DNA from 3 places in the Burkholderia sp. PvR073 genome. Region 1 is predicted to be linked to each of the others. Evidence: riboswitches for the same ligand, from Rfam matches in the RefSeq annotation. Region 1 holds a riboswitch; each other region holds the start of a gene.
The links. A riboswitch is a leader RNA that binds a small molecule or an ion and turns the genes downstream of it on or off. The one in region 1 is predicted to bind cobalamin.
Positions count from the first base shown of each region.

Region 2: it holds a riboswitch for cobalamin, as region 1 does, so the genes downstream of both, ACVK00_RS31195 (CbtB domain-containing protein) here and cobG (precorrin-3B synthase) in region 1, are expected to answer to the same signal.
Region 3: it holds a riboswitch for cobalamin, as region 1 does, so the genes downstream of both, ACVK00_RS11355 (TonB-dependent receptor domain-containing protein) here and cobG (precorrin-3B synthase) in region 1, are expected to answer to the same signal.

Region 1 is NZ_JBSRXO010000013.1:145,942-148,136, forward strand. Features, by position in the region: gene cobG (precorrin-3B synthase) at 1-1,177, opposite strand, end outside; cobalamin riboswitch at 1,285-1,476, opposite strand; gene cbiE (precorrin-6y C5,15-methyltransferase (decarboxylating) subunit CbiE) at 1,681-2,195, shown strand, end outside.
Region 2 is NZ_JBSRXO010000016.1:1,829-4,023, reverse strand. Features, by position in the region: gene ACVK00_RS31205 (LysR family transcriptional regulator) at 1-275, shown strand, start outside; gene ACVK00_RS31200 (CbtA family protein) at 298-1,020, opposite strand; gene ACVK00_RS31195 (CbtB domain-containing protein) at 1,034-1,243, opposite strand; cobalamin riboswitch at 1,278-1,419, opposite strand; gene ACVK00_RS31190 (histidine phosphatase family protein) at 1,463-2,056, shown strand.
Region 3 is NZ_JBSRXO010000002.1:926,012-928,206, reverse strand. Features, by position in the region: gene ACVK00_RS11360 (helix-turn-helix transcriptional regulator) at 1-757, shown strand, start outside; cobalamin riboswitch at 868-1,060, shown strand; gene ACVK00_RS11355 (TonB-dependent receptor domain-containing protein) at 1,271-2,195, shown strand, end outside.

The DNA.
Region 1 (2,195 bases):
CCGGATGGCCGACGCGCGCGGCCAGCGCGAGCGCATCGTGTTTCGTATCGGCGCGCGCCTTCGCGCAGCCCGCGCTGCCGGTGCAGGCAACCAGCGCCGCCAGCGGGTCGGATGTCGTGCACACGAGACCGAGCGACGCGAGCGCATCGAGCACGGCCGGCGCGCGTTCGCGCCGCACGCCATGCACGAACACGCCTTGCCACGGCGTCATCGACAGCGTGGCGTCGCCTTCGGCCTCGGCAAGTGCCGCGAGCCGTTCCAGTTGCGTCGCGTCGAGCCGGCCGAGCACGAATTGCGCGCCGACGCTCCAGCGCGCCGCGTCGAGCGACGGTCGCGCGCCGAAACGCAGCGTGGCATCCGCGCGCATGCGCCGCCAGCCGGCCAATGCGGGATCGGTCTCGAGCGGGAAGGGGGCGTAGTGCCGCGCGCGCTCGCGCAACGCGCGTTCGCCGCCGGTCGCGAGCAACGCGCGCATCCGCGTGACGTCGGCCGGCGCAAGATCGAGGAAGGCGAGCAGCAACGCGCGCACCAGCGCAACGGCCTGGTCGGGCGCCACGTCGAACGAAGCGGGCGAATCGTCGGACGAGACCGGCGGACAGCCGGCCAGGCCCGCGGCGATGCGCAGCGCGCCGTCGCCGCGACGCCGCGCGGCAAGCCAGATGTCGTGCGGATGATCGAGCGCCGCGACCGATTCGCCGCCGTCGAGCTGGATCGAGAATTTCGGCGACAGTTCGCCGCGGCGCGGCTCGTGGGTCAGCATGTCGAGCAACGGCAGCGCGAGTGCGCGGCTGTCGAGCAGCGCGGCGGGATCGAGCCCGGCGAGCGGGCTGAGCATCAGGTTGCGGACGTCGTCGCTCGCGGCGAGCGCGGCCCTGTCGTCGGTGGCATCGGTGGCATCGGTGGCATCGGCGGCTGCGGCTGCGCTCGTGCGCGGGCCGAGGCCCGCGTCGAGCAATGCACCGGCCAGCGGATCGCCCGCGCCGTCGCGAATGCCGCGCAGCTGGAGATTCGCGCGATTGGTCGCGTCGATCGCACCGGAGCCGTAGCTGCGCGCCGCGGCAGCGATCGCACGCGCCTGCCGCGCGTCGAGCCGCCCGCCCGGCAGCTTGATCCGGCACAGCCCGCCGTCGGCGGCCGCGACGACGCGCACGAGCCCCGGGCACGCCGACGGGCGCACGACGGGCAACGCAGGAATCGAAACGGGGGCGGAACTCAACGGGATACCGGGGCAGTGTGGCGCCGCGGCCAACGCATCGGTACACCCCGCCCGACGCCGACTGGCACGCACGCACTTTCAGGCCGGCAGGTCTCCTGGCTGACAGGTCGGCGCCGGCTCCCGGCCTTCCCGGTGAAACCAGTGGCATGAGGGGGGAGATCGGCTCGCTGTCTACAGTTGCGGGGGCAGCCACAGCGGCGCGATGCGCGCCCTGTGTTCCCTCTTCGGCCCCGAAGGGCACCGGCGAACGAACGGCCGTAGGATACCCGATTTCACCGGCGCTTCGCGACCGTCGAGCGGGCGCCATGACCGAAGCGAAACGCGGCCCGGCGCGGGCAGTCCCGCAGATGAAACGTGCGGTGGAACACGGTACCATGCCGACTTTCGCAACGCGGACGGCCGCACCGGCGTCTTCACGGCCGGCGTGCGGCGACTCGATGGAATCGGACGATGGGGAAGGGTGCATGACGGCGTGGCTGACGGTAGTGGGCATCGGCGACGACGGTTACGCGGGGCTCGGACGCAGCGCGCGGCGCGCGCTGCTCGACGCCACGCGGATCGTCGGCGCGAAGCGGCACCTCGACATGCTGCCCGCGCGGCTGCGGGCCGCGCGCGAGCCATGGCCGTCGCCGTTCGACGTGTCGGGCCTGCTCGCGCGGCGCGATGCGCCCGTCTGCGTGCTGGCAAGCGGCGACCCGATGCTGTTCGGCGTCGGCGCCACGCTCGCGCGCGAGCTCTCCCCTGACGAATGGCGCGTGCTGCCCGCCCCGTCGTCGCTGTCGCTGGCGGCCGCACGGCTCGGCTGGGCGCTGCAGGACGTCGGCGCGGTGTCGCTCGTCGGCCGGCCACTCGCGACGCTGGTGCGCCACCTGCTGCCGGGCCGGCGCCTGTTCGTGCTGAGCGCCGACGGCCGCACGCCGGCCACGGTCGCCGCCGAACTCACGGCGCGCGGCTTCGGCCCGACCCGCATCAGCGTGTT
Region 2 (2,195 bases), on a different contig from region 1:
CCGGCATCGTGCCGCGGCGCCACAAGTCGATCGAGACGACCGACATCATGCTGCAGATGGTGGCGAGCGGGCGCGGCGTGGCCGCGCTGCCGAGATGGCTTGCCGACGAATACGCGGACCGGATGCCGGTCGTGCCGGTCAAGCTCGGGACAAAGGGCATCGCGAAACAGATCTTCCTCGGCATCCGCGAGGCGGATGCGTCGATCGACTATCTGGCCGCATTCGTCGCGCTGGCGCGCGAATCGACGTGGAGCGCGCCGCGCATGCTGCGCTAGGCGCGCCCCGATGCCATGCGCGTCAGGCGGCGCGCATGCCGGTGCGTTCGCCGCGTTCGACCCATGCGCCGAACAGCAGGCCGATCGTCGTCCACATGATCGCCTGCATGCCGATCGCGGCGACGCGGAACTTCCACAGCACCGCGGCCGGGAATTCGGCCGGCACTTCATCGATCGACGGCAGCCCGATCTGCACGGCCGCGATGATCGCGACGAACGTGAGGCCCCCGACGATCGATGCGTTCCACGGGCCGAGCTTCGCCAGCAGATGACGACGCACGCTGACCGAGAACACCATCGTCGCGATCGAGATCGCGATCATCAGGAAGAACAGGCCCGTGCGATAGCCGATCGTGTCGTGGTCGCCGACCGCCGGCGGATTGGCCGGGTACTTGATGTTCGGCACGATCACGAGCGCGACGAACGCCGCCGCCGCGAGCCATGCCGCGAGCGGCCGCGCCGGGAGGCGGCTGCCTCGCCCGTATGCAAACGCGAAGACCAGCGAGAACAGCCCGCCGAATGCCGCGCCGTAGGTCACGACGCCCGTCAGCAGGCCGACGCCGGCCTGCGTGTGGCGGCTGACCAGTTCGGGCTCCGGCGCTTCGCCGTTGGCCGCTTCGGTTTTTTCTTCGAAGGAGATTGCCTGATCGACTTGCGGTTCGCCGACGATTCTGGCGAAACCGAACGTGAGGAGGCCTGCGGCGATGCCTGCGAGCATCCCGCGCATGAGCAGCTTTCCGACCATCGTGTACTCCGCGTCAGTGGCAGGGAAAGCCGAGCAGATGGCGGCCGTCGTGGACGAACTCGTGCACGTACATGCCCGGCACGAGCGACGTCGCCCCCTGTTCCGCACCGACGAAATAGAGCGCGAGTAACAGGATCAGGCCGACGAAGATGGCCCACGGCAACAGTTCGCGGACGGGAATGGGCGCCGGCACGACGACCGGCTTCAGCACTGCTTCGCTCATGGATGCACCTCAGGGGAATCGCGCCCCGACAAAAGTTGGATGGAATACGAAGGCAGGTCTGGCTTCCGGGATTGAAGATCCGCGGTTACAGTGGCGCGACCGCGCCGGGCTTGCACCGGCTTCCGCCCTTCGTATCGGGCGAATTGTACGCGCGAACGTTCGCGTGTTGAAGGCCCGCGCACCACGGGCGCGGCCGTTCCGAACCCTCCGGCCATCGACATGACCCAACCTGCCTTGCTGCGCCTGATCGCGCATGCGCCGACCCGCGCGATGCGCGCCGGCGCGTTTCCCGCCGACGATCCGCTCGATGCACCCGGGCTCGCCGAGGCTGCCGCGCTGCGCGGGCGGTTCGCCGGCGCACCCGGCGCGATCGTGCTGTGCAGCCCCGCACGTTGTGCGCAGCAGACCGCCGACGCGCTCGGACTGCGCGCGGGCATCGACGATTCGCTGCGCGATGTCGACTACGGCCACTGGCACGGCAAGCGGCTGCACGACCTCGCGCGCGACCTGCCGGACGAACTTGGCGCCTGGATCGACGATCCGGCCGCGTCGCCGCACGGCGGTGAATCGTTCGAAGACGTCGCGCGCCGCGTCGGCGCATGGTTGAACGCACTGCCACGTCGTCGCGATATCGTCGCGATCACGCATGCGGCGATCGTTCGTGCGGCCATCGCGCACGTGCGCCGGATGGACGCGAAGGCGGCGACCCGCATCGACGTCGCGCCGCTGTCGTGCACGGTATTCGCCGCGTCGGGAGAGGGCTGGACGTCGATCACGGACGACGTTCGACGCGATGCCGATGCCGATGCGTAAGCCCGCCTGCTCACTATATGGAGAATGACGACGCCATTTTCTTACATGTCTGTAAGACAATGGTTCGTCCTCCCGACTGTCATCAAACTGACTGGTAGCGAAAGCTAGGATCGGCTGCGGTTACCTACGAGATGCCGCC
Region 3 (2,195 bases), on a different contig from region 1:
CCGCTGCGCAGCCGAATTCTGCGAGATGCTGACGCCGCGTGCCGGCGCGCTGTCCCTTACGGTGCGCGACTCACGCGCGACGTTCCGGATGGATTCGCTGCGTCGCACGCGCAGCTCGGCCGCGTGTCTCGTCGACCTGACCGGGCTGTTCTGCTATCTGCAGCTGTTCGGCTGGCTGATCGGGCAGCCGCTGCGGCCGGACGAAGTGTGGCTCGGCCATCCGCGCCGCGACGATGCGATGCCGCTGCTCGGGCTGTTCAACGCGCCGGTCGACGTTGGCCGTAAAACCTACGGCTTCGCGTTCGACGCCGCGCGGCTCGACGCCCGCGTGATCCGGCAGCCGGGCGAACTCGCCGCGTTTCTCGTGGATTTTCCGTTTGGTCTGATCGATGCGGCGCCGGCCGTCGTGTCATGGGCGCAGCAGGTGCGCGGCTTTCTCGACGCGGCGCTCGCGCACGAACAGGCGTTGCCACCACTTACGGCGCTGGCGACGTGGCTCGGCGTGAGCGAAGCGACGTTGCGGCGGCGGCTGGCTACTGAGGGCAGCAGCTACCACGCGTTGCGCGAGCAGTGTCTCGCCGACGTCGCGCGGCGCTGCCTGCGCGAGTCCGACTGGCCAGTCGCGCGGATCGCCGCGCATCTCGGGTTCAGCGGCGAGGAAGCGTTCCGGCGGGCGTTCGTGCGATGGACTGGCATCGCGCCGAGCCGGTTCCGGCGCGATTGCAGCGCCGCCGACGTTTCGTTTCATCAGACGTGAATGCGGTTCGATTGCGCCAAAAAGAAAGGACTTCGAAAGCATTCGGCGAACACTGACGTTTTTTCGCATCCCCTCGGCCGCCGGCGATTGACGCGCCGGAGCGCTCGCCATTACGCTTGCGCGCTGATGGTTCCCGGGAACGGGATCAAAAGGGAACGCAGGAGAGGCAACGCCTCGAATCTGCGGCTGCCCCCGCAACTGTAAGCGGCGAATCCGCGCCACCACACGCCACTGGGAAACCGGGAAGGCCGGCGCGAATGACGACCCGCGAGCCAGGAGACCTGCCATCGACCCGAGGTCCAAGCAGCCGCACCGGGCGGGGTGTCCCGATGCGCCAGCACCGCCTTTGGCGGTCGCCCCGTTGCATGGACGGCCCGACCTCAGGACCCTTCAGATGTCCAACCTTTCCGCATCCGCTTCCACGCCGGAAGCGTCGCGCCGCTGCGCCGCCGTCATGCGCGGCGTCTTTGCGCGCGCACGCCGTACCCGCAACACGCTCACGCTCGCCGCCTCATGAACCTCCGCCACCTTCTCGCCACGTCCGCCGCCACTGCGCTGCTCTCCCCGATCGCCCACGCTGCCGGCGACACGGCGCTCATGCAGCCGCGCCAGCCCGCGGACGGCACCGAACTGCCGACCATCGCCGTGACCGACACGCGGCACCTGCCCGAATCGTTCGACCAGCGCTATGCGACGACGCAGGTGCTCACGCGCGCCGATCTCGACCGGCTGTCGCCGAGCGAGCCGAGCATCACGCAGGCGCTCGCGATGCTGCCGGGCGTGACCGTCTCGCAGACCGGCGGCCCCGGCTCGTCCGCGTCGGTCAGCATCCGCGGCTCGTCGGCCAGCCAGGTCGCGGTGTTCATCGACGGGATCCGGATCGGCTCGCCGACCACCGGCATCGCGCCGTGGGCCGACCTGCCGACCGAAGCGTTCGAGCGCGTCGAAGTGATTTCGGGGCCGGCCGCCGCATCGTTCGGCGCGAACGCGATGGGCGGCGTCGTGCAGCTGTTCACGCGCCGCGCCGCCGGCCAGCCCAACCGGACGACCGTGTCGTTCGGCGGCGGCTCGAATAAGACCTTCGACACGCAGCTGCGCACGTCGGGCACCGTGCCGTCGACCGGGCCGCTGGCCGCGCTCGGCGGGCTCACCTACTCGCTCGGCCTGCACTCGTACAATACCGCCGGCATCGACGCGACGCGGCCCGTGTTGCCGTACCACGAGGACGGCCGCAATCCGTATCACGCGCAGGATCTCGATGCGCGCCTCGGCTACGCGCGCGATAACTGGTCGATCTCGACGTTCGCGCTGTATCACCGCTCCGACCTGTCCTATGACAACGCGGGCTTTGCGAACCGCGAGCTCGATCATCAGCTGACGACCGGCATCGCGTTCCATCTCGACATCACGCCCGACACGCAGTTCGACCAGTCGTTCG